2 regions of the Lysinibacillus sp. GW823-FHT02G10 genome follow, and region 1 is predicted to be linked to the other one. Evidence: riboswitches for the same ligand, from Rfam matches in the RefSeq annotation. Region 1 holds a riboswitch; the other holds the start of a gene.
What was found. A riboswitch is a leader RNA that binds a small molecule or an ion and turns the genes downstream of it on or off. The one in region 1 is predicted to bind cyclic di-AMP.
Positions count from the first base shown of each region.

Region 2: it holds a riboswitch for cyclic di-AMP, as region 1 does, so the genes downstream of both, AC1RFD_RS10155 (TrkH family potassium uptake protein) here and AC1RFD_RS21145 (APC family permease) in region 1, are expected to answer to the same signal.

Region 1 covers NZ_JBXAJI010000012.1:22,934-38,301, forward strand. Annotated here, with positions in the region: gene AC1RFD_RS21115 (leucine-rich repeat protein) at 1-35, shown strand, start outside; gene AC1RFD_RS21120 (hypothetical protein) at 134-418, shown strand; gene AC1RFD_RS21125 (response regulator transcription factor) at 537-1,232, shown strand; gene AC1RFD_RS21130 (HAMP domain-containing sensor histidine kinase) at 1,222-2,517, shown strand; gene AC1RFD_RS21135 (PepSY domain-containing protein) at 2,514-3,185, shown strand; gene AC1RFD_RS21140 (PepSY domain-containing protein) at 3,276-3,800, shown strand; cyclic di-AMP (ydaO/yuaA leader) riboswitch at 4,014-4,163, shown strand; gene AC1RFD_RS21145 (APC family permease) at 4,282-6,105, shown strand; purine riboswitch at 6,270-6,371, shown strand; gene AC1RFD_RS21150 (xanthine phosphoribosyltransferase) at 6,506-7,090, shown strand; gene AC1RFD_RS21155 (nucleobase:cation symporter-2 family protein) at 7,090-8,388, shown strand; gene AC1RFD_RS21160 (DUF2179 domain-containing protein) at 8,693-9,214, shown strand; gene AC1RFD_RS21165 (DUF2252 domain-containing protein) at 9,258-10,544, opposite strand; gene AC1RFD_RS21170 (YitT family protein) at 10,726-11,295, shown strand; gene AC1RFD_RS21175 (DMT family transporter) at 11,329-12,225, opposite strand; gene AC1RFD_RS21180 (PucR family transcriptional regulator) at 12,329-13,489, opposite strand; gene AC1RFD_RS21185 (amidase) at 13,651-15,069, opposite strand; gene AC1RFD_RS21190 (hypothetical protein) at 15,059-15,244, opposite strand.
Region 2 covers NZ_JBXAJI010000002.1:34,790-50,157, forward strand. Annotated here, with positions in the region: gene AC1RFD_RS10085 (S-layer homology domain-containing protein) at 1-1,144, shown strand, start outside; gene recO (DNA repair protein RecO) at 1,169-1,954, opposite strand; gene era (GTPase Era) at 2,173-3,090, opposite strand; gene AC1RFD_RS10100 (cytidine deaminase) at 3,077-3,490, opposite strand; gene AC1RFD_RS10105 (diacylglycerol kinase family protein) at 3,550-3,900, opposite strand; gene ybeY (rRNA maturation RNase YbeY) at 3,901-4,374, opposite strand; gene AC1RFD_RS10115 (HD family phosphohydrolase) at 4,383-6,503, opposite strand; gene AC1RFD_RS10120 (PhoH family protein) at 6,854-7,810, opposite strand; gene AC1RFD_RS10125 (sporulation protein YqfD) at 7,813-8,925, opposite strand; gene AC1RFD_RS10130 (hypothetical protein) at 8,915-9,175, opposite strand; gene AC1RFD_RS10135 (YqfB family membrane protein) at 9,230-9,706, opposite strand; gene floA (flotillin-like protein FloA) at 9,732-10,736, opposite strand; gene AC1RFD_RS10145 (NfeD family protein) at 10,740-12,068, opposite strand; gene rpsU (30S ribosomal protein S21) at 12,381-12,554, opposite strand; cyclic di-AMP (ydaO/yuaA leader) riboswitch at 12,807-12,948, shown strand; gene AC1RFD_RS10155 (TrkH family potassium uptake protein) at 13,065-14,402, shown strand; gene AC1RFD_RS10160 (potassium channel family protein) at 14,428-15,084, shown strand; gene AC1RFD_RS10165 (manganese catalase family protein) at 15,136-15,368, opposite strand, start outside.

The DNA of each region.
Region 1 (15,368 bases):
TTGTAACATTTTTGTATAGAGCTTTGCATCAATAATTAAAAACCTCACCAATGGCTATCCATAAAGCTTTTGGTGAGATTTTTTTGTTCAAATTATTAACATTACTCAATAGTGCGTAAGGATGTAAATTATTATGCTAATAGAAAAGGAAGTGTTTCTATTGAAAATCGTTCGTCTTGCCTTCTTCATATTATTCTTAACTTTAGCTTTTGTATCGATTAAACTTTCAATTAAAACGGATGAAAGGAATTATGATTGGCGTAATAACTCTGATGGTACAGTGACAATTATTCATTATAATGGTCCACATATTGAGTTTCCCTTTCCAAGCCGTTTAAATGGCAAAAAAGTTGCTAAAGTAAGCTCAGGAATTTTTGAGAAAAGGGATATTTACAGCTTTTTACCGAAAGTTTATTAGTTAAAGACGTACCCTGTGTCAAAAAAAGAAATGTATTGTCTTTCTCATCATTTTCTAATTAGACTTTCACCACTTGTATCGTATACGATGAAAAGAAAAGGCGAAGGACGGATTCGACATGACACATCGAATTTTAATTATAGAAGATGAAGAGAATATTGCGAGAGTGCTACAACTGGAGCTTCAATTTGAAGGATATGAGGCAGCAATGGCTCATACAGGAGCAGAAGGCTTACTACAATACCGTGAGCAGCAATGGGATTTAATTTTACTTGATATCATGCTACCTGAGATGAGCGGTATTGATGTGCTAAAGCGTATTCGTGCAACAGAATCCCAAACACCTGTTATCATGCTAACTGCTAAAAGTGAAGTAGAGGATAAGGTAAAGGGCTTGGATTTAGGAGCCAATGATTACGTGACAAAGCCTTTTGAAATTGAGGAGCTACTGGCACGAATTCGCAATGCATTACGGTTTTCGCAGAAGGTAAATCCAAAGCAAGTTGCACTTACATTTGGCCATTTATCGATAAACGAGCAAACAAGGGAAGTTGTGTATTTTGATAAGGAAATTCAGCTGACACCTCGTGAGTATGATTTGTTGTTCTATTTACTAAAGCATCCTAAACAAGTACTGACAAGGGAGCAAATATTAGAGGCTGTGTGGGGCTATGATTATTATGGGGATACAAATGTTGTGGATGTTTATATACGTTATGTACGGCAAAAGCTTGAGGCTGCTAATCCAGCACCTCTTATCCAAACAATTCGAGGTGTTGGATATGTGCTAAAGGAACATAGTTATGAGACTTAAAACAAAAATTCATCTACTAACAACATTGCTTATGCTAGTTATTATAGTGGCAACAAATAGTGGAATTTATTTGTTGTATGAGAAATTTGCCTATGATACGGAATATAACCAGCTCCAGTCACGGGCAAATGATTTAAGCTCTACACTGAGTCAGTTAAATGCACAAACCAACCTACAGCAAGTATTAAGAGCTTATATGCCAACGGATGGTGCTGTTTATATTTATGATGGTGAACGCTTGAAAACAAAGGTTCAAGCTACCCTTGAAATGCAAGAAGTCCCTGCCATTACCTACACTATGCCTGCTATTTGGATCGACGGGACGGTAGTGGACATAACATTACAGCAATCTATGGAAGAAGTAGAACGGACATTAGATTTGTTAAAGGTCATCTTAGTTGTTGTATCTGTTGTTGCAACGATTCCAATTTTCCTAGCGAGCTTGGTACTTGGGCGACTTATTTTATTACCGCTAGAACGTTTAAATGAGACCATGCGCAAAAGTGCATCTACTGGGAAATATGAAAAAATAGATACTACAGAAAAAGGTGGGGACGAGTTAATAAACATTAACCGCACTTTTAATATAATGATGGAGAAGCTTGAACAACATTATCAAAAGCAACAAGAATTTGTATCAAATGCCTCTCACGAGTTAAAAACTCCTATAACTGTCATTGAAAGTTATGCAAAACTACTCCTAAGAAGGGGTTTTGATAATCGTGAGGTTGCTCAGGAATCCTTACAGGCCATTGCCAATGAATCATCTCGTATGCATGAAATGGTGTTGCAATTGCTAGAGCTAGCTAAAAACAAAGAGCAATTGGACGTTCATTTCGAACAACTAGAGCTTGCCCCTTTCTTAAATAAAGTAGCTTCACAAATGGAACAGGCTTATCATCGAACATTTAGAATTGATGCGCAGATACCAAAATTTATTTATAGTGATGAAAAAATATTGAAGCAACTACTTTTTATTTTGCTGGATAATGCTAGGAAATATAGTGAGGATGAAGTACGTATTCAAGCCACTGAAACAACCAACCATGTACGTATTACCATCCAAGATTTTGGTATTGGTATTCCAGTCGAGCATATTCCTCATTTGTTTGAGCGTTTCTATCGTGTAACAGAGGATCGTAATCGTAAAACAGGTGGTTCAGGGCTAGGGCTAGCAATCGCACATGAACTGGCACAACAATTAGGTATAACGATAGATGTGAAAAGTAAGCTAGGGGAAGGCTCAAGCTTTACTTTATGTATACCAAAGGAGGGACAGCAATGAAAAAGTGGATGTTAGTAATTGTTGTTATTATCCTTCTTTGTAGTGGAGTAATTTGGTTTGTTCAACATCGTTATTTTTACGTTCAACCTCTTAGTGAAGCGCAGGCTATTCATCATATTGAGACTATCTACAATGGTCATGTTACACAGGTTGAAAAACAAGGAAATACCTTTGAAATGCTTTTTACGCGTGACGATGTCAAGTATGCAGCTATACTCGATGTTACGACACAACAGGTGACTGATCTAATCCTGAAAGAAGGACATAGTAAATTACTTTTAACAGAAAAGCAGATCAGACAAATGGTTAAAAAGGAATATGGAGATATAGAAAGCGTTATGCTTACAGACTCCATTTACACTGTACGTGTTGAAAATGAGGAAATTCAAAAGGATTTAACGTTTGATGGTTATACTGGCGAACTACTGGCTGAGAAAAAGGTTGAGCCACAAGAACAACCTATCGAAGAGCCTATTATTACTGAGCAACAGGCCATTCAAATAGCTCTTAAGCAATTAAAGGGTGAAGTGGATTCAGTTGATTTTGAAGAAACCTCAGAGGGTGGTTACTATTTAGTTGAGATTGAAACGCAGGAGGACGAAGCTACATTTCAAATTCATGCTATTTCAGGAAAAGTACTGTCTGTAACATGGGATGACGATCATTAAATCATTCTCATGAAATTCTAATGTTTCTCTTATAGTTCTATCATCTTCACTTGGTAAGCTAAGTTTAGATAAAACAAAGGAGAGATGAACATGAAAAAAATGATCATGATTCCAGCACTAGTAATTACACTGGGAGTGGGTGCAGCGATTGGCTCGACGACTTTATTATCAGGAAATGCCCAAGAAAAAAAGGTCTTATCCATGCAGGAAATTGAGAAGAAAGCTCTAGCGGTAGTGGATGGTACAGTTGCCAATATCGAAATTGACCAAAATCAGTTTAGCTCTATTTATGAAGTAGAGGTGTATACAGATACAGAAGAATATGATTTAAAATTTGATGCTTATAGTGGAAAATTACTCAAGCAGAAAAAGGAACGTCTAGATGACGATGATTGGGATGATCATCTTCCTGCTACGACTACTACAACAAAAATAATTACAAAAGAGCAGGCTATCAAGACAGCCCAAACAAAAGCAAAGGGTAAAGTAACAAAAATTAAGCTTGATGATGGTGTATATGAAATTGAACTGAAAGATGGTCAATATGAATACGAAGTAGATGTGGATGCAGTCTCTGGGAACATTATCGACTTTGAACAAGGCTTTGATGACTAATATAATGAGCTGTCTTGAAGGTAGAATATACCTTTAAGGCAGTTTTTATTGTTTATATTGTGGGTATTGACTAGGTATTCAGGAAATTTTCTTTAAGAAGCGATTATTTATATGTTCAAAAAAAGCCTATGCTTTTACTCAAAAAAGAGAAAAATTTTCTTCTTTACTTTTTCAATTAGCAGGCGTAATATGACATCATTATAAAAGTTTCAAATTTCTAAATCGCTGAAGCAACTAAACGCGGGGGAACCAATTTTGATGGATGGCATAGCCATTCTTGGGGTGAATCTCTTCCTTGTGGAGGAGTAGGGCTACTCAGGCCCGAATCCGACAGCTAACCTCGTAAGCGTTAAGAGCAGAAAAGTGGAGCTTGGCAGACGGATGAGCGTCTACAAGTCTTATTTAGTGATGACTTGTAGGCGTTTTTTGATGTAATTTAGAAAGGCGAAACACATTCTATGAAACTAGAAGGTGTTTATCAATGAAATCCTCATTCAAACGTTATGTAATCGGCAAACCATTAAGATCCGATGCGTTAGGGGAACAAAAGCTAAGTAAAACAAAGGCACTGGCCATATTATCATCAGATGCATTGTCATCAGTAGCCTATGGACCAGAACAAATTTTAATTGTCCTAATGACGGTAGGTACAATGGCGTTTTGGTATTCTTTACCTATTGCCGCTGGAGTGGTTATTCTACTCGTGGCACTGATTTTATCCTATCGTCAAGTTATCTTCGCCTATCCACATGGAGGAGGCGCCTATGTCGTATCACGAGAAAATTTAGGCGTGAATGCAGGTCTTGTTGCAGGGGGTTCTTTGCTTGTTGATTATATTTTAACGGTAGCAGTAAGTGTGTCGGCCGGGACAGATGCCATTACATCTGCATTTCCAAGTCTTCATGCTTATAATGTACCCATTGCTATTATATTTGTGATTTTCTTAACGATTTTAAACTTGCGAGGTGTAACAGAGTCAGCCTCTATCTTGGCGTACCCAGTTTATCTATTTGTAGGCGTTATGCTGTTGCTAATCGGGATTGGGCTCTATAATGTGGCAACTGGACAGGTGCCTGCAGAGCTACATCCAAAGATTGGCACACCAGTGGCAGGGATTAGCCTATTTATTTTATTAAAGGCATTTGCTTCAGGAAGCTCAGCGTTAACAGGAGTAGAGGCTATTTCTAACGCCATACCTAATTTTAGAAATCCTGCCCCGAATAATGCTGCTAAAACGCTTTTAGCAATGGGTGCCATTTTAGCCGTTTTATTCATCGGGATTGTTAGTCTAGCTTATTTTTATGGCGTTGCACCAACAGCAGAAGCAACAGTCGTTTCCCAACTAGCAGAAGCTAGTGTTGGTCGAAATTTTCTTTATTATATTGTACAGGGGACAACGGCAATGATTTTAGTACTTGCCGCAAATACAGGATATTCAGCTTTTCCCTTGCTTGCTGTGAATTTATCGAAGGATGGTTTTATCCCAAGAATCTTCCAAATTCGTGGGGATCGTCTTGGCTATTCAAATGGTATTTTAATGCTAGGTATTGCAGCCATTTTTTTAATTATACTTTTTGACGGGGCCACAGAGCATTTAATTCCGCTCTATGCAGTAGGCGTATTTATTCCCTTTACATTAGCGCAAACGGGAATGATGAGAAAATGGTGGCGCGAAAAACCTAAAGGCTGGGTAGCAAGATTTACGATCAATACAATTGGGGCTGCTATCTCTTTCATCGTGGCAATGATGTTTTTTGTGACAAAAATGCCTCAAGTATGGCCAGTGTTTATCTTTTTACCAATTATTATTTTTGTATTCCATCGCATTAAGCAACATTATCAAGCTGTTGGAGAACAGTTAAGATTAAATCATGAGGAACTGGCTACTATTGAGGGGAATGTTTTCATTGTGCCAGTAGCTGGTATAACAAAGGTGGTTGAAAACTCCCTACATTATGCCAAATCACTTAAGGTTGATAAAGTGATAGCCTTTTACGTAGCTTTCGATCAAGCAGATGCAAAAGCTTTTGAAGAGAAGTGGAATGCCTGGCAACCTGATGTACGATTAGTTACCTACTATTCACCATATCGCAGCATTACACAGCCATTAATTAAATTTATTGATAAAGTAGAACATCAATGTACGAAGACAGGTCATAAAGTTACAGTTGTTATCCCTCAATTCTTACCGAAAAAAGGGTGGCATCATATGCTACACAACCAATCGAGTCTTCTCATTCGTACATCACTGTTATTTCACAGAAATGTCGTCATTATGACAGTACCGTTCCATTTATCAAAATAATGCTAGCAAGCTAGAAAATAGTCTGTTATAATCAGTACGTTGATTGAAAACACGAACGTTTACAATTAAAAAGTTCCAGAATACCATTAAATTCCGAAAAATCAAACTTTTTTTGGTGAGAGATAGTAGCCCTTACCGAATAAAGTGATAAATTGGTTATTCTGATAGTTTCATACAAATCCACTCATATAATAGCGAGAATAGGGCTCGCAAGTTTCTACCGATTTACCGTAAATGAATCGACTATGGGTAGCAATGCTTTTAGAGAACTTCAATTTAATGATGTTTTCTATTCATTTCGACGTTTTTGCGCTGAATGCTTTGCTCCACTCGTAGCAGAATGGAATCAAAGTATTCAGCGTTTTTTTATAATTTTTTACGAAAGAAGGATATGAAAGAAATGAAGTTATTACAAGACAAAATTATGCAAGAGGGTAAAGTATTATCTTCATCCGTATTAAAGGTTGATTCATTTTTAAACCATCAAATTGATCCCATGCTAATGAAGGAAATTGGTCATGAATTTGCAAATCGTTTCTCTGATCAAGTGATTACAAAGATTTTAACAATAGAATCTTCAGGTATTGCCCCATCCGTGATGTTAGGCTTAGAAATTGGCGCGCCTGTCGTGTTTGCTCGTAAACGTAAATCATTAACTCTTTCAGATAACCTTTATTCTTCAAAGGTACATTCATTCACAAAAAATGAAACAAATGAGATCTCTGTCTCACGTAATTTCTTAAGCGAAGATGACAATATTTTAATCGTAGATGATTTCTTAGCTAATGGTGAGGCTGTCAAAGGCTTACTTGATATTGCTGCACAAGCGGGTGCGAATGTTGTAGGAGTTGGAATTGTTATTGAAAAGGGCTTCCAAGATGGCGGAAAACTATTGCGTGAGCAAGGTGTTCGCGTTGAGTCATTAGCAATAGTAGATTCTCTTGAAGATGGCAAAGTAACATTTGCTACGGAGGCTCGCGCGTAATGAATACCTTTAAATCGACTGCGCTAGCGATTCAACATTTACTTGCAATGTATGCTGGAGCCATCTTAGTGCCACTGATTATCGGTGGGGCAATTGGCTTCGATTCAACACAAATGACGTATTTAGTAGCGATTGATATTATGATGTGCGGGATCGCTACACTTTTACAGGTTTATTCAGGTAAATTCATTGGTATTGGCTTACCTGTAGTACTTGGCTGTACATTCACAGCGGTAAGTCCAATTATTGCGATTGGTACAAACCCAGAGCAGGGTATTACGGACATTTATGGTTCTATTATTGCCTCTGGTGTAATTGTAATGATAATTGCGGGCTTCTTCGGCAAGCTTGTGAAATTCTTCCCACCAGTCGTAACGGGGTCAGTTGTTTCAATTATCGGTATTTCCTTATTACCAGTAGCATTAAACAATATGGCAGGTGGACAAGGTGCTGAGGATTTTGCCTCTGCTTCTAATGTAGCTTTAGCCTTTATTACATTGGTTATCATTTTAGTCGTTTATCGCTTTTCTACGGGCTTTGTTCGTGCTATTTCAATTTTAATAGGATTAGTAGTAGGTACTGTTTTAGGTGCTTTCATGGACAAGGTGGATTTCACCCCAGTTGCAGATGCTAATGTATTTCACATGGTACAACCTTTCTACTTTGGCATGCCAACATTTGATGTAACGGCGATTATTACCATGACACTTGTAGCAATGGTATCTTTAGTAGAATCATCTGGTGTCTATTTTGCGCTAAGTGATATTTGTAATAAAAAATTAGATTCAAAAGATTTGGCTCGTGGCTACCGTTCAGAAGGTCTAGCTTCAGTAATCGGTGGTATTTTCAATGCCTTCCCATACACAACATTCTCACAAAACGTGGGACTAACTCGTATGTCAGGCGTTAAGGACCGTAAAGTCATTTACATCACAGGTGGTCTACTTGTAGCATTAGGCTTCCTACCAAAAATCGCAGCATTAACAACAATTATTCCAACGTCTGTACTAGGTGCGGCAATGCTTGCGATGTTCGGTATGGTGATTACACAAGGTATGGGAATGCTTGTACCTGTTATGAATGAATCAGCGGAAAACGCAATGATTGCAGCGATTGCAGTAAGTTTAGGTGTCGGTGTATCCGTTGTTCCTGGCATTTTTGATGCACTGCCAACAAGCGTTTCAATCTTAACGTCAAATGGTATTGTTTGTGGTTCAGTCACAGCGATTATCCTAAATATTTTATTCAACATGATTGGGCCTAAGCATAAAAAAGACCCGATGCACGGGGAAGTATAAAAAGATATAAATAACATTCATCTAAATATTTTACATATTTTGATGAAAAGAAAGTGATACCTACTTTTATCTATTGATTTAGATTTGAGGAGGTGTCACTTTTTTGTTGTTATGGATTGTATGTTTTAAACTATAGATTATGATTTTAGTTAAAATTTGTTCCGTTAAAATAACTTTAGACTGTCATAAGGAATGTTTAACATTAGACTAAAAGGGAATTTAAAATAGAGTTGTTGAAATCGCATGTAACTCTCTCTTTCAACATATACTTATATAAAACTACTCTCAGAAAGGTCTAGCACAAATGCAAAGTATTGTTTTAATTTTAATCCTACAATTAGTATATGTACCTTTTTTAACATTACGAACAATATTTTTGGTAAAGAATATCACATTCCTTGCAGCGATATTTGGTATGCTGGAGATGTTGGTGTATGTATTTGGCCTTTCACTCGTTTTCAGTGGGAAGCAAAGTATGTTATCTATGGTTGTCTATGCAGTTGGGTTTGGATTAGGTATATTTTTAGGAGCAAAAATAGAACGAAAGCTAGCGATAGGCTATGTTTATACAACCATTAATACGCAAAATAAGAATGAAGAGCTTGTGAAATTTCTTCGCCACGAAGGGTTTGCAGTCACGATTTATATAGGAGAAGGGCGAGATAGTAACCGCTATAAATATGAGATCTTAACGAAGAGGAATCGTGAAGGAGAGCTCTTTCAAATAGTAGAGCAATTTGAGCCGAATGCGTTTATTATCTCGTATGAGCCTAAATCATTTAAGGGCGGCTTTTTACTTGCTCGTATGAAGGCCAAGCAAAAATAATATTCAATATGAGAGGACCTTCGCTAAAAGCGAAGGTCCCTTTTTACATTTTTGTTTCAACCCAGTTTTTGAATAAGTCATAATCTGTATAGACGGTTTCTTTGTAACTCATTGCTTGTAAAATTGTATGTTCTATAAATACATTCCGTTCTTTACCGATTGCTTTTAAAATCTCCTCCTCGCTGTGATAGGTAAAAACATGAGAATAATCGATGTCAGCTCGTGCATGTATTTTAGCGGCAATTTTCCCCATAAGTGATGTTGTTGTAAGGTAATCCTCTACATCCTTATAGTTTTTAGGCTTAATCTTCTTTTTATAAGGAGAACGTTCTCGAATATAAAATTCCTGACCATTCATTGTAATAAAGGCTAAATGTGGATCCTCTAAGTGGTGCATGGCTTTTTGAGTTCCAACTACTCGTGCTCCTTGGTGCTCATAATGAGCCCAAAATAGATCCTGATAGGGAAGAAAGTAGGCAGGAATGGCTGTGCGTACTTCTTTCATTTCTAACACTAAATTTTCAACCCCTGATGCACCCTTTTCATCTTCCACTAAAATATAGTAACGTTTTAAACCGATTGAAGCTGTACCAGATCCATACTTATAAGCTATGTCCCTAATTTTATATGTAGAAAGTGCGTTTGAAATGGCACTGTATTCCTCAGCAGTGACTGGCTGAATTTCTTCATTCCATAAGAAAGCGCGCTCGCCGTCTTCATTGAGATACGTAATATCCTGTAAAAAATGGGATCGTTGGCGTTTCTCAAGCTTTTTCAATAACCTCTTTGCGGGTCCCTTGGTATTGTTCTTTGTGAAAATGAGTGTTAGAGGATCATCCTGTTTACGCTCAAATCGTTTTAGTTGATTGATATAACTATTAAGAAAATGTTGAATAGCCGTTTCTTGGGTTGTCTTATGTAAGCCTTGTTCTTCTAAATAAAGTGCAATACTAATACTCATACGAATAATATCGTATAAATATGAACCGACATAGCCCTCATCGAAATCATTGACATCAAAAACAATGGAGCCAGCTTCATTTTGAAAAGCACCGAAGTTATCCATATGCATGTCACCTTGAATCCAAGTCGGTTTTCTATCAGGAGTATGGAAGATTGAAGCGGATTTTGTCATATCAAAATAAAAGAGATAGGCACTTCCACGGAAAAAGCGAAAAGGACTTTCAAGCATTTTACGGTATTTCTCCAAGCGCTGTACCTCTGTTAAGCGCATTCGTTGACCATCAAACTCTTCAAAGATTGTTTCCAATTGTTCTTGTCTTAAAAAAGTTCTAGTATGTTTAACTTGTTCCAATAAAGCATGCTCCATATCATAATCCCCTTTGTTAATTTAAAATTTATCTGTATATACGGAAATAAATTGAATAAGTTTCGAAGAAATTTAGCAAATGCACTCGATAAAAATGGCTAATCATCTAAGGTTATTTCATAACATGTTCAATAACCTATTTTCATACTATAAGACATGCATAGACACGGAGGGGGGTTGTATGTATTTCTTTACAAAAAGTCTAGTCATTATAATAGGAAGTATTTCATTGTCGTTAGGAATAAACTTATTTTTAACGCCCTATGAAATTTTAGATGGGGGAGTAGTAGGGTTAGCGCTAATATTACATTATTTATATAAGCTCCAAATTGGTTTAATGATTATTATCATTAGTATTCCAATTTTTATTATTGCGTGGTTTAAATATAAAACCTATTTTTACAATAGTATACATGGCTTACTAACGTCTTCCTTCATTATCGATTTTTTAAAGCCTGTCCGCAATCTTGTGCAAATTGATGCGCTCTATAGTGCCATTCTTGGAGGAATACTTGTAGGCTTTGGTATTGGTCTAATGCTGCGATTTCAGACAAGCACAGGGGGGACTGACTTGATAGCACAATTTATCTGTGATAAAACGGGTATCAATGTTGGGATATTAATATTTTTTATTGATTCCATCGTGATTGTTATAGGCGGCTTCCTCCTATCCACCTCGACCTTGCTATTATCTATAATTACAGTGCTAGTTGTGGGGATTACAACAAGCATTATTACTAGTCGAGTTTAATAAACATAAAAAAAGTTCCAGTATAAACTGAAACTATTTGGGGGCCTGATTATCGAGTGCTTTCATTAGCTTCTTTTTTGGATGTGCGGGTTTCACTTCGGCAATTAGTATAGATAGTAAAATAAGTACGGCACCAAAGACCATACGGCTTGTTAGCATTTCATGCAAGAAGATAACGGATAAAACCATGCCGAAAAAAGATTCCGTTGATAGTATAATCGCAGCCTTTGTGGCAGTTGTATATTGATTGGCCACATTCTGGAAAAGATAAGCTATTGTCGTAGAAAAAATCCCTAAATAAACAAGCGAGTAAATTGCCTCTTTTTCAAGCGACGTAGGAATTTCACCTTGACTAATGACAACGAGAACACCTATAAAGGATGCTGTGAGAAACTGAATAATAGTTAGAGCAATGGCATCTTCTTTTTGAACAAAAAGGTTTGTACAAAAGATATCAAAGGCAAAAGCAACAGCACAAGCTAATGATAGGGCATCACCTATATTCATTGTCAATGAGCCTTGTAATGATAAAAAGCCAATGCCCACAATTGCCATTATCGAACCAATGATTTCGTAGCCATCGATACGCCGTTTATAAACGGCATATGCTATTAAAGGAACAATAATGACATTAACTGCGGTTAAAAAGGCATTTTTAGATGGTGTTGTATATTGCAGTCCGACTGTTTGAAGGGCAAACGCTATATACAAAATTGTACCTAATAAAGCTCCCTTCCAAATTACTGATCTTGAAGCCTTTTTTAAGCGGGCGCCAAATAAAACGGTTAATATGATTGAAGCTAATAAAAATCTGCCAGCCATTACTTGATAAGCTGTTAAATATTCTAGAGCAATGGCCGTTACAACAAATCCACTACCCCACACGATTGCAGTAACTAATAACATGCCATCAGCTATGTAAGTTTTCATGTGTTCTTCCTCCTAACTTCAATAGAATAGCATAAGAGAGAAGAAAAGAATTTGATTTTATTTCTAAATATTCAGGCGTTTTTTTGTACTTATTCCAAAGCGATTAGTCACTGTTCATTTTGCTATGTAATAAGTACAATTTAACGGCTGCAGCTAGGCGTTCATAAAAAACATAATCATTATCTATGGGTGCTACTAGCTGACGTATTTTAGCCATACGATAGCGAATTGTATTTGGATGACAGAATTGTGCTACAGCAACTTCCTTAATATTTCCTTTTTTAATGATATAAGTTATAGCGGTCTCCATTAAGTCTGGATCAGCCTTATCATCAAGTAGAGGGGCTAAAAAGGAGGTAACATAGTCCATAGCGAATGTTGCATCTTTACGGTATAACTCGATTAATAAACAATCAGACGCGAGATTCTTGTAATGACAGCTAGGGAGCATATCGATTTCAGCGAAAATATTGGCAAAAAAAGCTTCGCGTAATGCCATTGGGAATCCAGTCTGGGTATCATTACAACTGCTATAGCCGAAAGTGATTGTATCAGTGGGTATGGCATATAATGCTAGCCATTCATGTAAAACCCTTTCAAATTGGAATTGCTGAGATGGATGTGTCATGATGATAAATAGACTTTTTTTATAAGAACAAATCATACCCGATTTTAATAGTGGCTCCAACGAGTAAAAGGGCTGCATCCAGCTTGGATGGATTGTGTCACCAGCTCGTAAATTTGCTATAAATACATATTTTTCAAAGGGCTTATTGAGCTGTTGTAAAATGGATTTGATTTGCTCCTGTGTTACATCTTCCTCCACTAACCTTCGTAAAATCGTTTCTATAAAATAGGAATAATCCTGTGTCTTAGCATAAGCCATCGTTTCTAAAATGATTTTTTCAAAAAACTCATCTCCACCAAAGCGCAATATAGGGAAATTATGCTGCTCTGCATACGACAAAACTTCTTCAGGTAATTCCTTAAAAATAACAGGCTTATAAGCTAAAGCACTAGCCCCAAGCTCAATTAGATTTTTTACAGCATTGAATAAATACTCAGGCTTTTGCTTAGCAAATAATAAACTACTTAACACAACACTGTTTGGTGTAAAGATAGTATCTCTGACATGGTGGATGTCAGGTGAAAATTCAAAGTCTAATATTTCTACATTTTGAACAGCTTTATTTAAGCCGTTGTGACCCGCTATAACAGTGAAGTCTTTGGTAATAGGTAGTTGTAAAAATTTCTCTACATTCATGAGTGGATCATTGCCTTTCCTGTAGTAAGCTTCTAGCTTCTATTATAAAATTACTTGTTCATAAAAAACCATTAGTATGAATACTAGCAGGTTTCCCCCACAAAAAAATCTGCTCATTCAGTGGTATACCGTGAAGTGAGCAGATTTCTAGTGCTTATCGTTTAGATATTAGCAAAAATATTTGGTTTTCTATTTCTCTGTGGATTTGCTTGCTCAACAGCAGAGCCTACATTTAAAATGCGTCCCTCTTTAAAGGCTGGGCCAATAATTTGTAGACCTATTGGTAAGTTTCCTTTAAAGCCACAAGGAACCGAGAGGGCAGGTAAGCCTGTTAAGTTACTAGGGCCTGTAAAGCGGATAATATTATCAATTAAATCTACTTTTTGACCGTTTAACTCTGCAAAATCATCCCCAATTGTACTAGCTACAACAGGTAGGGTAGGGGAAATGAGCACATCTACCTTATTAAAAATCTCTGTAAACTCCTGCTTGATTTGACGACGTACCTGCTGAGCCTGCAAGTAATCGACTGCAGAAGGCAATTCACCAAGCTCAAATAGCAGACGAATATCGTCACCAAAATCTTGTGGTCTCTTTTGTAAATCTGAATGGTGTATAGCTGCTGCCTCTGAAAGAGACGTCACAAGCTCTGCCCATTCTGCATATTGTAGGGAAGGAATACGCACCACTTCTACTTTAGCGCCTGAATCCACTAAGCTTTGAATACTTGCTCTAACAGCCTTCTCTACATCAGCATCAACATTATTAAAGAAATATTCTTCATTGATACCAATCACTAGATCTTTGATCTTACCAGTAAGCTGCTTCTCATAGTTGTCTACTGGAACATTCACGCAAGTAGGGTCTCGATGATCAAAACCAGCAATGACTTCGAGCAAGCCCGCTGCATCCTTAACTGTCTTTGTCATCGGACCAATGTGGTCTAAGCTCCATGCTAGCGGGTAGCAGCCGTATTTACTTACACGACCGTGTGTAGGTTTTAAACCTACAATGCCGCAAGCAGAAGATGGAATTCGAATAGAGCCTGCTGTATCTGTCCCTAGTGAAGCAACACTTGCTCCAGCTGCAACAGCCGCACCAGAGCCTCCACTTGAACCACCAGGAATTTTATCTAAGTCCCATGGGTTACGAACAGGGCCGTAATGAGGGTTGTTATTGGTAATTCCCCATGCATATTCATGCATACTTAATTTCCCAGTGAAAATAACACCAGCATCACGTAGCTTTTCAACCACTGTCGCATCATAATCAGAAACGAAGTCCTTATGAATTTTTGAGGACATCGTTGTTATTTTATCTTTAAAATACAAGTTGTCCTTTAAGGCCATAGGTATCCCATGATACATACCCTTATAATGACCTTGGAGAATCTCCTGTTCAACTTCTTTTGCCCTTGCTAAGGCTTCTTCCCGATAAAAAGCCATATAGGAATTAATTTTAGGCTGACTTTCCTCAGCAAAATCTAAAATAGCTTTCGTTAATTCCACGGGAGATAGCGACTTTGATGCAAGTAAAGGTGCCAACTCTTCAACAGATTTTAAATGTAAATCAGTTGTCAATGTGATCACCTCCAGGAATACTACGTACGGCGATGTCTGCATCATCGATCGCAATACCTTCTAAATTGCTGCGAAGTGACTGCATACCTTCCCAGCGTGTTTTTAATAGTTCAAGGTGTTCAGGTTTCGGTGTAATTCCTTTGTTCTCCAATAATTGTTGAATAGACAAGCTCATTAACAGGATCCTCCCTTGAATAATTTTTATCTAAATAGGTTTCCCTATTAAGACCAATTCAGTAAAAACACAAAAAAATATAATAGGTAATATAAACCTATTATTACAATCATACACTAATATC
Region 2 (15,368 bases), on a different contig from region 1:
TCACGTAAAAAATCCCCAATTCAAAGACATCAAACCTGGCGATGAAAACTACGGAGCCATTGCAGCATTAGCAAATGCTGGCATTATTAATGGTGCAAATGGTTATTTCTACCCTACTCAAAATATAACTCGCGAGCAAATGTCTAAAATGATTGCGAAAGGCTTTGGATTAATAAGTACGAGTAACACGCAATTACCATTTACAGACGTTAAAAAGGGGAATGAATTTGAGCCTCATATTAGAGCATTGTTTGCAAATGGGATTACCAAAGGAACATCTGCAACGACTTTCGGCCCAAAAAGCAATGTAAAGCGCTCTCAGCTGGCTGCTTTTGTTGTACGAGCTGAAAAGTTGCTAGGCAATGCAACCGTCTATGCAAGTCAATTTAAACAGGACTATATTTTTGCTTCTTATGGTGGTCTTGAGCCAGCAGAGGATATTTTCACATGGAATGAAGAGGAAGATATGACAGAGTCTATCACGATTACCCCTATAAAAGAAGGTACGGGTAAATTAGTGATTACTGGATTGACTGATGATTCAGAGGACTTTATTGACATTTTTTATTTAGTACATGTCAAAAATGTAAATGGTAAGCTGAAGGTAACACTTGAAGAAGTAAAAGAAGATGATTATATCGAAAATTTACCACTCGATTTGTCTGAGAGCAAATTACCATTCATACCAACAGAGGTGACGGTTCAAAACGCGAATGGACAGCCACTCGCTTCAAATTTCTATAACTTTAATCAACAAGATCAAACACTTTCCATCTCGCAAAATGGACAATACATTGTTACATTTTCAGATGGGACGCAACAACAAAAGATGGCCGCAGATGTGTATTCCTATGATTTTGTTCGCAACATTGATTTATATCATTTGACAGATGAATTAATACTGACAGCGCAAGAATTACCTTTCGAACCAACACATGTAGCACTCGAAAGCTTTGGTTTTGAACCAGTGCCTGTAAAAGCGACAATTCTTGACGGGCAACTACATATTACGCCAAAAGCTGAAGGTCTAGCGATTCTCCATTTAACAGGTAAAAACAATGAAACAGCATACCTTTATATTGAAAGTAAAAAAATTGCTGGACACTGGGCCTTTTTAGTGACAGAGGATGAGGATGAATTTTAAATAACGTGAAATGCCAGATGAACATTATGATTCATCTGGCATTTTGTCTTTCGAGCGTATTTGCAGTTCAGGGGTACGTTCTAGTTGCTCTATAAATTTTCTCGTCTTAAACCGAATACCGGTTTGTTCTTCATAGATGGTTGTTATAATTTTTTTAATGAAATATTTTGTTTCTTTTTTTAGTTCTATTTTTCCAATTTGGTCGATAGGAACAGTGTAGAACATCCTGATAAGTTTCAGCTGTGTTGGCGTTAAGCGAATGATATAGGGGTCATGCTGATAACAGCGATGGCATAAGAATCCTCCTTGAGCAAAGGAAAAAGCGAATTCCCCATCTACTGCGCCACACGCAGCACAGGCATGTAAAATAGGTTGTACACCTGTATAGGGCAACATTTTCCATTCAACAAATAGCGTAATAGCTTCAGGATCATAGCCATCCTCAATTGCTTGTAGTGCATGTAGTAAAACATCGAACGCAAATGGCTCTGGCTTTCCTTCTTCCACAACTCGCTCCACTAATTCCATAATATAGCTAGCATAAGCAGTAGCCATAATATCCTCACGAATATGTCGCATTGAATTTAAATGTTCTCCCTGTTGCAAAGTTCCCATGCCTGTATGATGTTGTACCATAAACATCCCGTAGGTAAAGGGTTGCGTGATGGAAGCCAATCTACTAGAAGGTTTTTTTGCCCCTCTAGCCATCGTAGCCACTTTACCAGCTTCCCGAGTTAGCAAAATAACAATCTTATTAGATTCCCCATAAGCGCGAACCTTTAATACAATCCCCTCCCATTTATGAAGCATAATCCCCCTCCTTTCTTAAAAGAACTATCCATGCAAAGAGAGCTGCCCAAAATAATTTTGGACAGCTCAAAAATAAAAATGATCAAATACTTCTAGATCCTTTTGTGCCTACAAGAAGAAGTTAACCTAAAACCGTCACGTCAAAATTTGGCGTCTATTCCTGATTCAACGGGCAATGTTCGCGAACGTTACAATTCATTAGCTAAGCCAGAAAAAACTTAATATTCATCGTCACGGAATCCAAAATCACGTAAATGTGTAGCTTTATTACGCCAATCTTTTTGCACCTTTACCCATAGCTCTAAATAAACTTTAGACCCTAGAAGCATTTCGATATCCTTTCGCGCACGTGTCCCTACTTCTTTTAGCAAGGCTCCACGTTTTCCAATAACTATCCCTTTTTGAGAATCACGCTCCACAATAATTGTAGCCGCTACATGAATTTTATCCTCATTTTCTTCATCACGACGAATTTTATCAATTACCACTGCGATAGAATGGGGAATTTCTTCACGCGTTAAATGTAGGACTTTTTCACGAATAAGTTCAGATATGATAAATCGTTCAGGATGATCTGTCACTTGATCGGCTGGGTAATACTGAGGTCCTTCTGGTAAATACTTCGCCAATGTCACTAATAAATTTTCAACATTATTGCCTTGTAGCGCAGAAATCGGTACAATCTCCGCAAAGTCATAGCGCTCTTTATAGCTCTCAATAATTCCCATTAGTTCATCTGGATGAATGGCATCAATTTTATTGATGACCAAAAAGACAGGTGTTGGGTTTCCTGCTAGCATTTCTAGAATAAATTCATCACCTTTACCGAGTTTTTGCTCAGCATTAACCATAAACATAATAACGTCTACTTCACGCAATGTGTTTTTAGAAACCTTCAGCATGAAATCGCCTAGTTTATGTTTTGGCTTGTGAATACCTGGTGTATCAATAAAAATCATTTGGCTATCATCTGTTGTTAGTACGCCTTGTACTTTATTTCGTGTTGTTTGTGGCTTATCACTCATGATCGCAATTTTTTGGCCAATGACACGATTTAAAAATGTCGATTTGCCAACGTTTGGACGACCAATGATGGAGATAAAGCCTGATTTATAGCCATTTTTAGTTTCCTGCATTCTCTAAATCCTCCGTCGTAAATGCAAACGGTAGTAATTCGCCCACTGACGTTACCGTCACATCACCTTTTAAGTTCGTTAAATAAACAGGCATAGTTGGAGCACAAAACTCCATCATGACCTGGCGACATGCTCCACATGGGGCGCATGGTCCGTCCGTATCAGCTACAATGGCAATGGCCTCGAATTCGTAAATCCCCTCCGATACTGCCTTAAAAAACGCTGTACGTTCAGCACAATTTGTCATACTATAGCCTGCATTTTCAATATTACAACCGTGAATAACCTCTCCATCTTTTGTTAGTAGAGCTGCCCCTACTTTAAATTTTGAATAAGGAACATAGGCTTTTTCACGTGCCTTTTTTGATTCTTCTAATAATGCATGCATATCCATTGTCATCTATACTAATTCTCCCTCACATTTATGGTTTATTTTCAATTAGAAGACACTCATTTCCATTAAAACCATTTTGGCAGAAAGATGAGTAATCCGATTATAGCACTGAATAGCGCAAATACAAGCACTGCACCTGCTGCAATATCTTTTGCTTGCTTAGCAAGAGGATGTATCTCCGGGGAAGCTAAATCGACTACCCGTTCGATAGCTGTATTCATCATTTCCAGTGCAAACATTAGTGCTATTAATAGTAGCACAATATACCACTCCATACGAGATAAACCTGTCAAATAACTAGCCAGTATAACAATGATTGCACTTACTATATGTGATTTCAAATTTTGTTCTTTACTTGCAGTTATGATGCCTTCAAAAGCATAGCCAAAAGATCGCAAGTATTTTCGCAAATTCATCTAATCTCGACCTAAGCCAAAAGTTTGGAGAATCTCATCTTGCTTTGCAAACATCACTTTCTCTTCTTCTGGCTCCATATGGTCATAACCAAGTAAATGTAAAAAACCATGTACAGCTAAAAAGCCTAATTCTCGCTCAAAGGAATGATTATATTCCTCTGCCTGCTCTTTTGCACGATCAGTCGAAATAATGATATCACCTAATACACGTGGCATACCTTCAAAAGTAACTTCCATTTCCCCTTCCCCTAGCTCCTCTAGTGCAAAGGAAATAACATCTGTGGGCTGATCTTTGCCACGATATTCACGATTAATATCTTGAATTGCCTTGTTCGTAACAAACGTCACCGAAACCTCTGTTTCTGGCTCAATATTTTCTACACTTGCAGCATGCTGTAATAGCTTTTCAACAAGTTCGATATGCTGTGCTCCCACTTCATTTGTTTCATCCGTAAAATCAATTGTTAAAATCATAGATCCTCCTACTTATCTGCCTTTGGATATTCAATACGTGAATGGAATATCCCATTCAACGTTTCACAAAGTACTCTCTCTATACATTTTAACTCTTTTATTGAAATATCGCATTCATCAAACTGATTATCTTGGACGCGATCATCGATAATCGCTCGTACTAGCTTCTGAATTTTCTCTGCATTTGGCTCTTTCATAGAACGTACTGCTGCCTCGACACTATCCGCAACACTTATAACAGCTGCTTCTTTTGTTTGTGGTTTGGGCCCTGGGTATCGGAACTTTGCCTCATCAATATTTTTTCCTTCTTCCTTTGCTTTAAACAAGAAGAATTTTAACAAACTTGTGCCATGATGCTGTAAAGCGATATCAATAATCTCTTGAGGCATTTTATAACGTTTTAACATATTGGCACCATCTGTCGTATGGGCGATAATAATCTCTGCACTTGTTTCAGGTGGTAAAGAATCATGCGGATTGATGCCCGACATCTGATTTTCGATGAAAAAGGAAGGTCGTTTGGTTTTACCAATATCATGATAATAACAACCTACACGTGCTAATAAACCGTCGGCACCAATCTCTTCACACGCAGCTTCCGCTAAGTTCGCTACCATCACACTATGATGATATGTCCCTGGAGTTTCCATTAATAATTTTTTTAATAATGGATGGTTGGGATTGGATAGCTCAATTAAGCGTAAAGACGAAAGCAAGCTAAACGCCGATTCAAAGAATGGTAAAAGTCCCATCGTTAATGCCCCTGAAAGCAAGGCTGATAACATCGCCGCTATTAAGTAAAATGCTAATTCTGGTAAGCCATAGGATGATTGTGTCATTAACAAATAAAACGCAATAAATGCCATATTTACAAGGGAAATCACACCAACCGCATGTAAAATATGTGAGCGTTTTTCCACACTACGCAAAAAGAATAGGCTTGCAAACCCTCCGAATATGATATACAGCGTAATTTCCATTTGCATAACTGAAGAATAGCCTTCTTGAAAAATTACCCCTGCTGAAGCAGCCGTCATAACTGTAATTAATACGGCTGCTCGCTCATCTGCTAGCAATCGTACAAGCATCGTTGCTAGTGCTGTCGGGAATAAAAAGGCAATCGTCACATCAAAGCCACTAGAAACTAAGCTAATAAATTTCATTAGCAAAATAGACAAGCTATAAACAATCACTGTCACTAACAGTGCATTACGTTTTTTTCGTTCGTTCGTCTCCCAACGCTCAAATAAAATATACATAAACATCATTTGCAGTAGCGTTAAAATAATAAGCCCTGCTATCGGCTTAAAGGAGGCTTTATTACTAACCATCCCTAATAGCTCTAATTGTCTAAAAGCCTCATTGTCAATAATTTGGCCTTCTTGAACAATAATCTGACCTTGTAAAATTCGTGTCGGCTCTACACTTTCTTTGGCCTGCTGTTTTCGAATCTTTGTTTGTTCTTCGTTAATTGTTTCATTTTCAATAATGCTTGTACGTCCTATTAACACGACTGTATTGAATATTTTATCAGGATATCCTCGTTGTCCACGAATCTTTGTTTCAAAATCATTTTGTGCAACAAAGACGTTCTCTGGTCGGATGGATTTTTGTAAATATTCCTCTACAAATTTAGATAATTGCGTACTTGTTCTAGTTAAATCATCTTCACTTTGTACTAATAGACCTTCTAGCTGAGAATCTGTAAAAATTAACGGCATCTGGTCTTCGTCAATGGATTCAAATTTTTTTCGAAGCTGTGTAACCTGGTCTGCAATAGGAATAGGTTCCTTACTATTTGCAACATCTTTTTTCACTTCCAAAACATAATCAAATAATGATGTTACAATCGCTGCTCTTTGCTTGGCGACATCCTCCGAAAATTGATAGACTGAATCCACTGCATTGGCAGCTTTTTCTCGCTCTAGCTGTGTTTTATAAGTGTCTTCAATCGTTTTAGTAGATCGTACGGTTTCAGGCGCAAGCTGTAATGGTTTGAAATCATATGTAACTCCTTTAACATTGCCATACATGAACCCAAATTGTAGGCCACCTGTTAAAATGAGAATGATGATAAGAAAGTAGCGAAAACCGATAAGCTCTGTAAATTTTCGAAGTTGTTTCTCCATCTGGCACCTCCTCTATCTACCTACTATCATACCAATTCAACATACATTTTTCTCGAAAAATGTATAAGAAAGCAAAAAACAGCTATGCATCTTCGCATAGCTGTCACATTTTTTTCCATATTTTGATTAAATTCGTGGTTTAGGTTTTAACTATACGGATGTTTTAAACCTCGTTACCCCTGTCGCTTCGCTTTCGGGGCAGACTTTAAACCTCGTTGCCCCTGTCGCTTCGCTTTCGGGGCAGACTTTAAACCTCGTTGCCCCTGTCGCTTCGCTTTCGGGGCAGACTTTAAACCTCGTTGCCCCTGTCGCTTCGCTTTCGGGGCAGACTTTAGAATTGCTACGCAATTCTAAAGTTGCTGTTCTTCGTAGGCTTGAATGATTTTGGCTACGATTGGGTGACGTACGACATCGCCTTGTTCTAGTACTTGGAAATGAATAGATTTAACATACTTTAATGTACGTTCTGCTACAATCAAGCCAGATTCTGTATTTTTGGGTAAGTCGATTTGCGTTTTATCACCTGTGATGACCATTTTAGAGCCGAAGCCTAGACGAGTTAGGAACATTTTCATTTGTTGATGTGTTGTATTTTGTGCTTCATCTAAAATAACAAAGGCATCATCTAATGTACGGCCACGCATATAGGCTAAAGGGGCGATTTCAATCGTTCCTCGTTCAATTAGCCGCTGTGTTTGTTCTGAGCCGTAGATGTCGTTTAAAGCGTCATAGAGAGGTCGAAGATATGGATCAACCTTTTCCTTTAAATCTCCTGGAAGAAAGCCTAGAGACTCTCCAGCTTCAACAGCAGGGCGAGTTAAAATAATTCTCTTAACATGACCGTTCTTAAGTGCCTGTGTTGCCATGACTACCGCTAAATACGTTTTCCCAGTACCGGCTGGACCAATACCGAAAACAACGTCTTTATGACGGATTGCTTGTATGTATTCTCGTTGACCAATTGTTTTTGCACGAATTGACTTACCTTTCGTTGTGCGTGCTATTTCTTCATCATATAGTTCTGCAAAATACTCGATTGTTCCTTTTTGTGTCATTTCAATAGCTGTTGTGACATCACGTTGATCAATATTAATTCCTTTGCGAATGACCTTCAATAAAGCATGCAGAAGAAATGTTGCCTGTTCCTTAGCATTTTCTTCACCCGCAAGTTGAATTTGTTCACCACGCGTAATGATATGAACATTAAGTGCTTCTTCAACTAATTTCATATTTGCATCGGAAATACCTAGTAGCATAACCGCTTCATTTGGATTATCCACCTGTAATACAGTTAACTGTTCTGACATAATCATTCTCCTTGTAGGCCTTGTATTGGACTTGCAATGTTTTCATTGACTAAAAATAGAACTTTCCCTTCAACTGTACCATTCCCCCACTTTGCCTGTAAAAGGTTTTCTTTCTTGATGATTGTTTTTGCAGGTAACGAGCGTAATACTTTTTCATGCAATAAAGGAATCAGCAATGACTCAATTTTCGATTCATCCAACTCTACTTGCATCGTTTTCGTCTGTTGCTCCTCTACAATTGAAACATAGGGGGATAGCCAATTCGGTAAATCTTTTCTTTGTACATAATCCACCTTTTCCTCATGTATACCCTTTATCAACACTCGCCATTGCTTTTGCTGCAAGGTTTCCACGGTAATTTTTGTTGGAATTTTAAATGAACATTCAAGCCAATAGTCTGCATAAACCTCTCCCTTCGCCCCTACAAAAACTTGATCTGTGCCACTTTCTAATACACCACTTACGAGGACGTCACCCTCGTAGGCTGTATCATTTACTGAAATTTTTCGCTCGCCATGCTGTATATTAAAGTGTGTAATGACACCACTTTTCGTTGCTACTATATGGGAGGCTAATTTATCAGTTGTTTGCTCTGTTTGTTTAGGTGATTCCTGTGGTCTCAAAATTACTCGTCCGCCATGTTTATCAATATGAACCCATGATAGCTCTCGGTGTTGCTCTAACAGCTTTTGTCGTATAACCGTATTGGAAGGTAACTTTTTTTGAGATAAAGGGGTTTCTAATTGAAAGGTTTCATGAAAGGTCTTACCTAAACGCTGCTCTAGTTCTGGTGTTGCGGCTTCTATGTCCACTCGCCATATGACTTGTGCACAAAGAATTGGAATAGCAATCATAAAGGCTAAGCCCAATAAAGTCCAAATTTGCGCTCGAAAAACTTGAAGCTCATCTGCATAAAATACAGCCATTTTTAAGCGAAAACGTCTTCGTACACGGCGAATTTTTGGTAGATAATGCATCGTCGTTTCAAAGGAAACTTCCTGCTCACGAAAGACAACACGCTTTAATGGGACATGTTGAGCGTGCAATGCTTGAATAAAAGGATGAACATTTTCATGGCGCTTTATACGTATAATAATTGGCCGATTATTCCACATTTTTGCTCACACCCATATTCTTTGTCATTTTCATATGAAGCTCCTGTAGATTGTCAACAGTGAGATGTAGCATTTCTTCTTTGAGCGCATTGATTGTCACTGAATCCGCATTGACAGTAATATGATAATCTGCATAGACAAACGAACAGGTCGTCGCATCTGCATGAATAAAACGGTAGGGTCCAATAATTTTTAATGATTCGTATTCTAACAACTCAAGTAGTGGCGTTAATTGAAATAATTTTTTCATAAAAAATGCCTCCTTCTTCGGCAATATATGCATCGAAAAAGGAGGACATGCTAGTTATTTTCTTTTTGATTTCGGTGGCCCTAATATTTCAGCCATCACGATTGCTTGCATAAGATCATTTTTAGATTGAGGTAGTTGTAAAGTCGAATTTGTGCCAACTGATTGCACTTCTTTTTTTCCAGCTGCTAATCGTCCTCGACCTTCTCGATTAGAAGAACGGCTAGGGATATCTGCTGGAATGACAGCTGGAGCAACATAGCTTGGTATTTCCCTTTTCACTTGTTGTTCAACAAATTTTTTAGGCTCCTCGACTTTCTCATTTTCTGGAATCCAATCTCCTATAAATTCTCGTGCAAAATCTTCAAAACTCTGTGCTTTCCCAGTACGATGTGGTGCTTTCTCCGTAACTGGAGGCTCCACCACGGTGTCTTTATTAAAAGGAGGCATCTGCTTCTGAGGCTTTTTATTTTTTGATTTTCCGAAAATAGAGCTGACTATGGCTATTATGGCGAAGATTATTAACTGTTCCATATGTTAGTTTCGCTCCTTTCCGTTATTAAGCATTGGGTTCATTTTTTTCAGGTTTATCATTGCTTACTTTTGAGATAGAGTCGCGCATCGCTGTATCTGCTTGGATATTGCGATAGTTCATATAATCCATAATGCCAAGATTACCAGAACGTAAGGCTTCAGCCATCGCTTGTGGTACTTCCGCTTCTGCTTCTACTACTTTTGCCTTCATCTCTTGAACACGTGCAATCATTTCTTGCTCGTTTGCTACAGCCATTGCACGACGTTCCTCAGCTTTTGCTTGCGCAATGTTTTTATCAGCTTGTGCTTGTTCAATTTGTAATTCAGCCCCGATGTTTTTACCGATATCTACATCCGCAATATCAATGGATAAGATTTCAAAGGCTGTTCCTGAATCCAAACCTTTAGATAAAACCGTTTGAGAAATCATATCTGGATTTTCTAATACTTCTGTATGACTAGTAGCCGAACCAATTGTAGAAACGATCCCTTCCCCTACACGGGCAATAACTGTTTCTTCACCAGCACCACCGACTAAACGCTCGATGTTGGCACGCACGGTAATACGAGCCTTTGCTTTTACCTCAATCCCGTTCATTGCTACACCTGAAATGAAAGGTGTTTCAATAACTTTTGGATTAACAGACATTTGAACAGCTTCTAATACATCACGCCCAGCTAAATCGATTGCTGCACAACGTTCAAATGACAGCTCAATATTGGCACGGTGAGCCGCAATTAAGGCATTCACTACACGGTCAACATTACCACCTGCTAAATAGTGACTCTCTAACTGATTAATCGTTACAGGTAAACCTGCTTTATGTGCTTTAATCAACGGATTAACAATTCGAGAAGGGATTACACGACGCAATCGCATCCCAATTAATGTAAAAATACTCACACGTACACCTGCTGCTAATGCAGAAATCCACAATGCAACGGGTACAAAGGTAAAGAATACCGCAAGCACAATGAATAAAATAACTAGTCCAGCAATAGGACCAATCAAAGCTAAATCAAAACCCATTTTCTATTCCTCCATCTCTTTATCTGTTTGTCTCACAACAATGCGTGAGCCTTCAACTTTAATAATTTCTACATGTTGATTGGCATCGATATAGCCACCTTCTGATACAATATCAATGCGTTCACTACCAAGTACCATTGTTCCAGATGGACGAAGTGGTGTAAGCGTTTTCCCAATTTTTCCTAACAGTTCTGTGCGATTCACATTGGATACATACCCTTCTTCTGTCGTAGTTGCATCCATTAACACAAGCCTGTTTAAAACATGCAGTTTTTTTCCGAAAAATTTCATCAGAATCACCATTCCTATCATCGCTATCACAAGCGCAATGAGAATTGCTACTATCATTTGCATCATATTTGCACCTGCCAGTATCAGACTTAGTACTATTAAGACACCGCCTAAAATACCAACAATTCCACCGGGGACAAAAAACTCTGCAATTAAAAGGGCTAAGCCAACAATAAATAACAATAATGTTTCATATCCCGCAAAGCCGGCCACCATATGTCCAAAGAAAAATAAACCAAGTGCTGATAAGCCCATTATACCTGGAACACCAAATCCTGGCGAATAAAGCTCCATCACAAGTCCTAAGCTAGCGATAGACAATAGAATAGGTACAATGATGGGATTTGTAATAAAACGAGCTAACTTTTCAGAAAAGGTTGGTTCAATGGGAACAACATCACTACCATTCAAGTTGGTTACTTCTAAAAGCTCCTGAAAATCGTTAACCGTCCCTTCAGAATATTTAACCTTTGCTGCCTCTGAGGCTGATAGGGTTAACAAATTCTTTCCGCCAGCACGGTATTCTGGTAGTTCATAGTTGGTATCTGCCATTGCTAATGCATACTTAGGGTCGCGCCCTGACGTTTCTGCTGCTGCTTTCATTTGAGCAAGCCAAGCGCTATTGGCCTTTAGGTCGGCTGCATTACCTGCTGAATCGATAACTGCCGCTGCACCGATTGTTCCATTTGGAACCATGTAGATCTCATCCGCATGTAAGGCTAAAAACGCTCCTGCTGAGTGCGCATCCTTATTAATATAAGCAATCGTTTTTATTTGCGTTGCATCCATAAGCATGGCGATATCGCTTGCTGCATTCACAAAACCGCCAGGCGTATGTATTTCTAAGATAATCGCCTCTGCATTGTTTTCTTCAGCCTCTTTAAAAGCTCGTTCTAAAAATGCATGAAGTCCTCGCTCTACTTCATTATGAATCGGAACATGATAAACCTTATTACTGGCAAAAGCCGAAGTTAATGGAAACGCTAACAAAAAAGTCATCCATATCACTAGTAAATAGCTGAGGATTCTCCGTTTTCGCATCTTTTTCCCTCCCTTCTAACATGCCTCTCCTCTGTATATACGGTCAATCATGCGAAAAGTTTCACAAATCTTAAAAAATTTATTAATTATTTATCATTCGATCTAATGCCAATTACTAACACTTAGTATGTGCAAAAAAGCCGAATGAATCAAAGTGATTTCATTCGGCTTTTTCATATGTACGTAAAGTTGAGCAATGTAAAATACCTGAAATTAATCAAAAATGTGATTAATTTCAGGTATAACTTTGTCTGCTCAGTGAATCATACAATTGCGTGTTATGAACGTAGGGATTTTTAATGGGAAATTAAATTACCACTTACGTTTACGTGCAGCTTCTGATTTCTTTTTACGTTTTACGCTAGGTTTTTCGTAGAACTCGCGCTTTCTAACTTCTTGAATTGTACCACTTTTTGATACAGTACGTTTGAAGCGGCGAAGAGCATCTTCAAGCGATTCGTTTTTGCGAACGACAGTTTTTGACATCTCTCTTTCCCTCCCTCCGAACACACGTCAATACACAATTAGGCAAATCACCTTCTGTTGTGTACTAAAAAATTATATCGTATTGTCTAATAATGGTCAATAGAAAGTATGCGAAATTATCAAGTGAATTTTTGGTTTTATTTTTGCTCGAATTATTCACACACAATTCGCCCACAATAAAAATAATTACATTTTCTTAACAATTAAGGGGTTTACAAAAAATAGAATAAAGGCGTAGAATAATCACATTCAATTTCATATCGGCCAAATCTCAACTATTTGAGAACGGAGGAACCAATCTTTTGGGGTTAATTCTGCTTTAGCAGAAGGGATGAGAAAGCTCTTTCGCCATCCTACCCGTCAGCTAACTTCGTCGGCTAAAGCGAAGGAGGTCGTTATTGACCACCATTATTAGCATGCTTTCTACCCTTTTCATGCTCTAATCGTAGGTCTTTTTATTATGCCATCTAACAAACAGTTGTTTACTATTCAGAATTGAGGAAATATTAAATGAACAATTTTAAAAGAGCATTAAATCCTCCCAAAGTTCTTGTATTGGGCTTTGCCCTTATCATTGCCATAGGTACGTTTCTTTTAACAATGCCATTTTCTACTGAGGATGGGAAGGGTTTGCCCTTTTTAGATGCTTTATTCACTGCTACATCAGCTACTTGTGTCACAGGTTTAATTGTAGTTGATACAGGTGATACCTTCTCTATTTTTGGCGAAGTGGTCCTTTTATTCTTAATCCAAATTGGCGGTTTAGGATTTATGACATTTGCCACATTATTATTTTTACTGCTTGGAAAGAAAATTTCATTAAAAGAAAGACTGCTGCTTAAAGAAGCATTTAATAATATCTCCATTGCTGGTCTTGTTCGATTAGTGAAAAGAATATTACTCTTTACAGCATGTATTGAAATAATCGGTGGTCTAATTCTATCGATTCGTTTTTCTTTTGATATGCCTATTGGAAAGGCCCTTTATTTTGGATTTTTTCATGCCATATCCAACTTCAACAACGCGGGCTTCGATTTAATGGGTGGCTTTAACGGAATGACTGCCTATGTTGATGACCCCTTTGTTGTTTTCACCATCTGTGCTCTTATTACAATCGGTGGATTAGGCTTTATTGTGATGAATGAATTGTATGAATATCGTGTAACTAAAAGGCTTTCTGTCCATTCAAAAATAGTCTTAGTAACGACACTTTTGCTCACTGTTAGCGGAACCATTTTGATATTTTTGTTTGAGTATGGCAACCAAAAAACTCTTGGACCATTATCCGAATGGGGTAAAGTATTAGGTTCCCTTTACCAAGCGGTTACACCACGAACTGCTGGCTCCAATACACTGGCTATTGGGGACTTAACGCATTCTACATTATTTTTAATGATTCTTTTCATGTTTATTGGGGCAGGCTCTGGGTCGACTGCTGGAGGTATTAAAATCACAACCTTTGCTGTTTTAGTAGCTACTATGTGGTCACAAATTCGAGGAAAAGAAGATGTCGTTCTCTTTAAACGTAGAATTGTTACTGAAACTATCTTAAAGGCTTTGACGGTTACAATGTGTGGAGGATTAATTGTTGTAGTCGTGACGATTATTCTCAGTATCACGGAACAGCATCATAGCTTTATGATGTACTTATTTGAGGCTACCTCTGCGTTTGGTACTGTTGGTCTTTCGATGGGCCTAACTCCAGAGCTAACACCTGCTGGTCGTCTTCTTCTGATTATTACAATGTTCGCAGGAAGAGTAGGACCATTAACCATTGCTTTTGCCATTGCAAAACGAAGAAAAAAAGAGAGTTTCCGCCACCCAAAAGGAAATATTATGATTGGATAACCAAATGAGAGGAAGACAGAACGCTATGACCATTAAACAATACGCTGTGATTGGCTTAGGTAGATTCGGAACAAGCGTCGCTCGCAGATTGCATGAAGCTGGACAGGAAATATTAGGAATTGATATAAATGAAGAAAGAGTAGAGGATGCCGAACCCTATGTGACTCACGCTGTGGTTGCAGATACAACAGAAGAAAAAGCCTTAAAATCGATTGGTATTGGTAACTTCGATTGTGTTATCGTAGCGATCGGTAATGATATGCAATCTAGTATTTTAACCGTCTCTTTATTAAAAGAGCTAGGGATCAAAAAAGTGATCGCAAAGGCACTTGGTAAAAGACATGGACAAGTGTTAGATAAAGTAGGAGCTGATTGGATTATTTACCCAGAAAGAGATATGGGTGAACGTGTAGCTAATCAACTCCTATCCCCAAATATGTTGAATTATATCGAATTATCAAAGGAATACAGCATTGAAGAAATTATGATTCCTTCCAAAATGGCTGGACAAAACCTTCGGGATTTAGACTTGCGCGCAAAATATAACGTCAGTGTAATTGCGATTGTGCGCGAAGGTGAAATTATTATCTCCCCTTCTCCTGAGCAAATTATTGAAAAGGAAGATTTATTAGTAATGATTGGTCATCGAAAAGATCTTAGCTTATTCTCAAATATTCAGTAACCGCAAAAAGGCTGTGTCAAGTTCACCTTGATACAGCCTGCCATTTTTGTCTTAGAAAACTTTCTTTTGATCTCTATCATCTTTTAAAATTTCAACAGCCTCTCTAAAGCGCTGGGAATGAACAATTTCCCGTTCACGTAAAAACTTCAAGCTATCATTTAAATCCGTGTCATCTGATAAGTCAATAATCCATTGATATGTGGCACGTGCCTTTTCTTCGGCTGCTATATCCTCATACAAATCCGCGATAGGGTCACCCTTTGCTTGAATATAGGTTGCTGTGA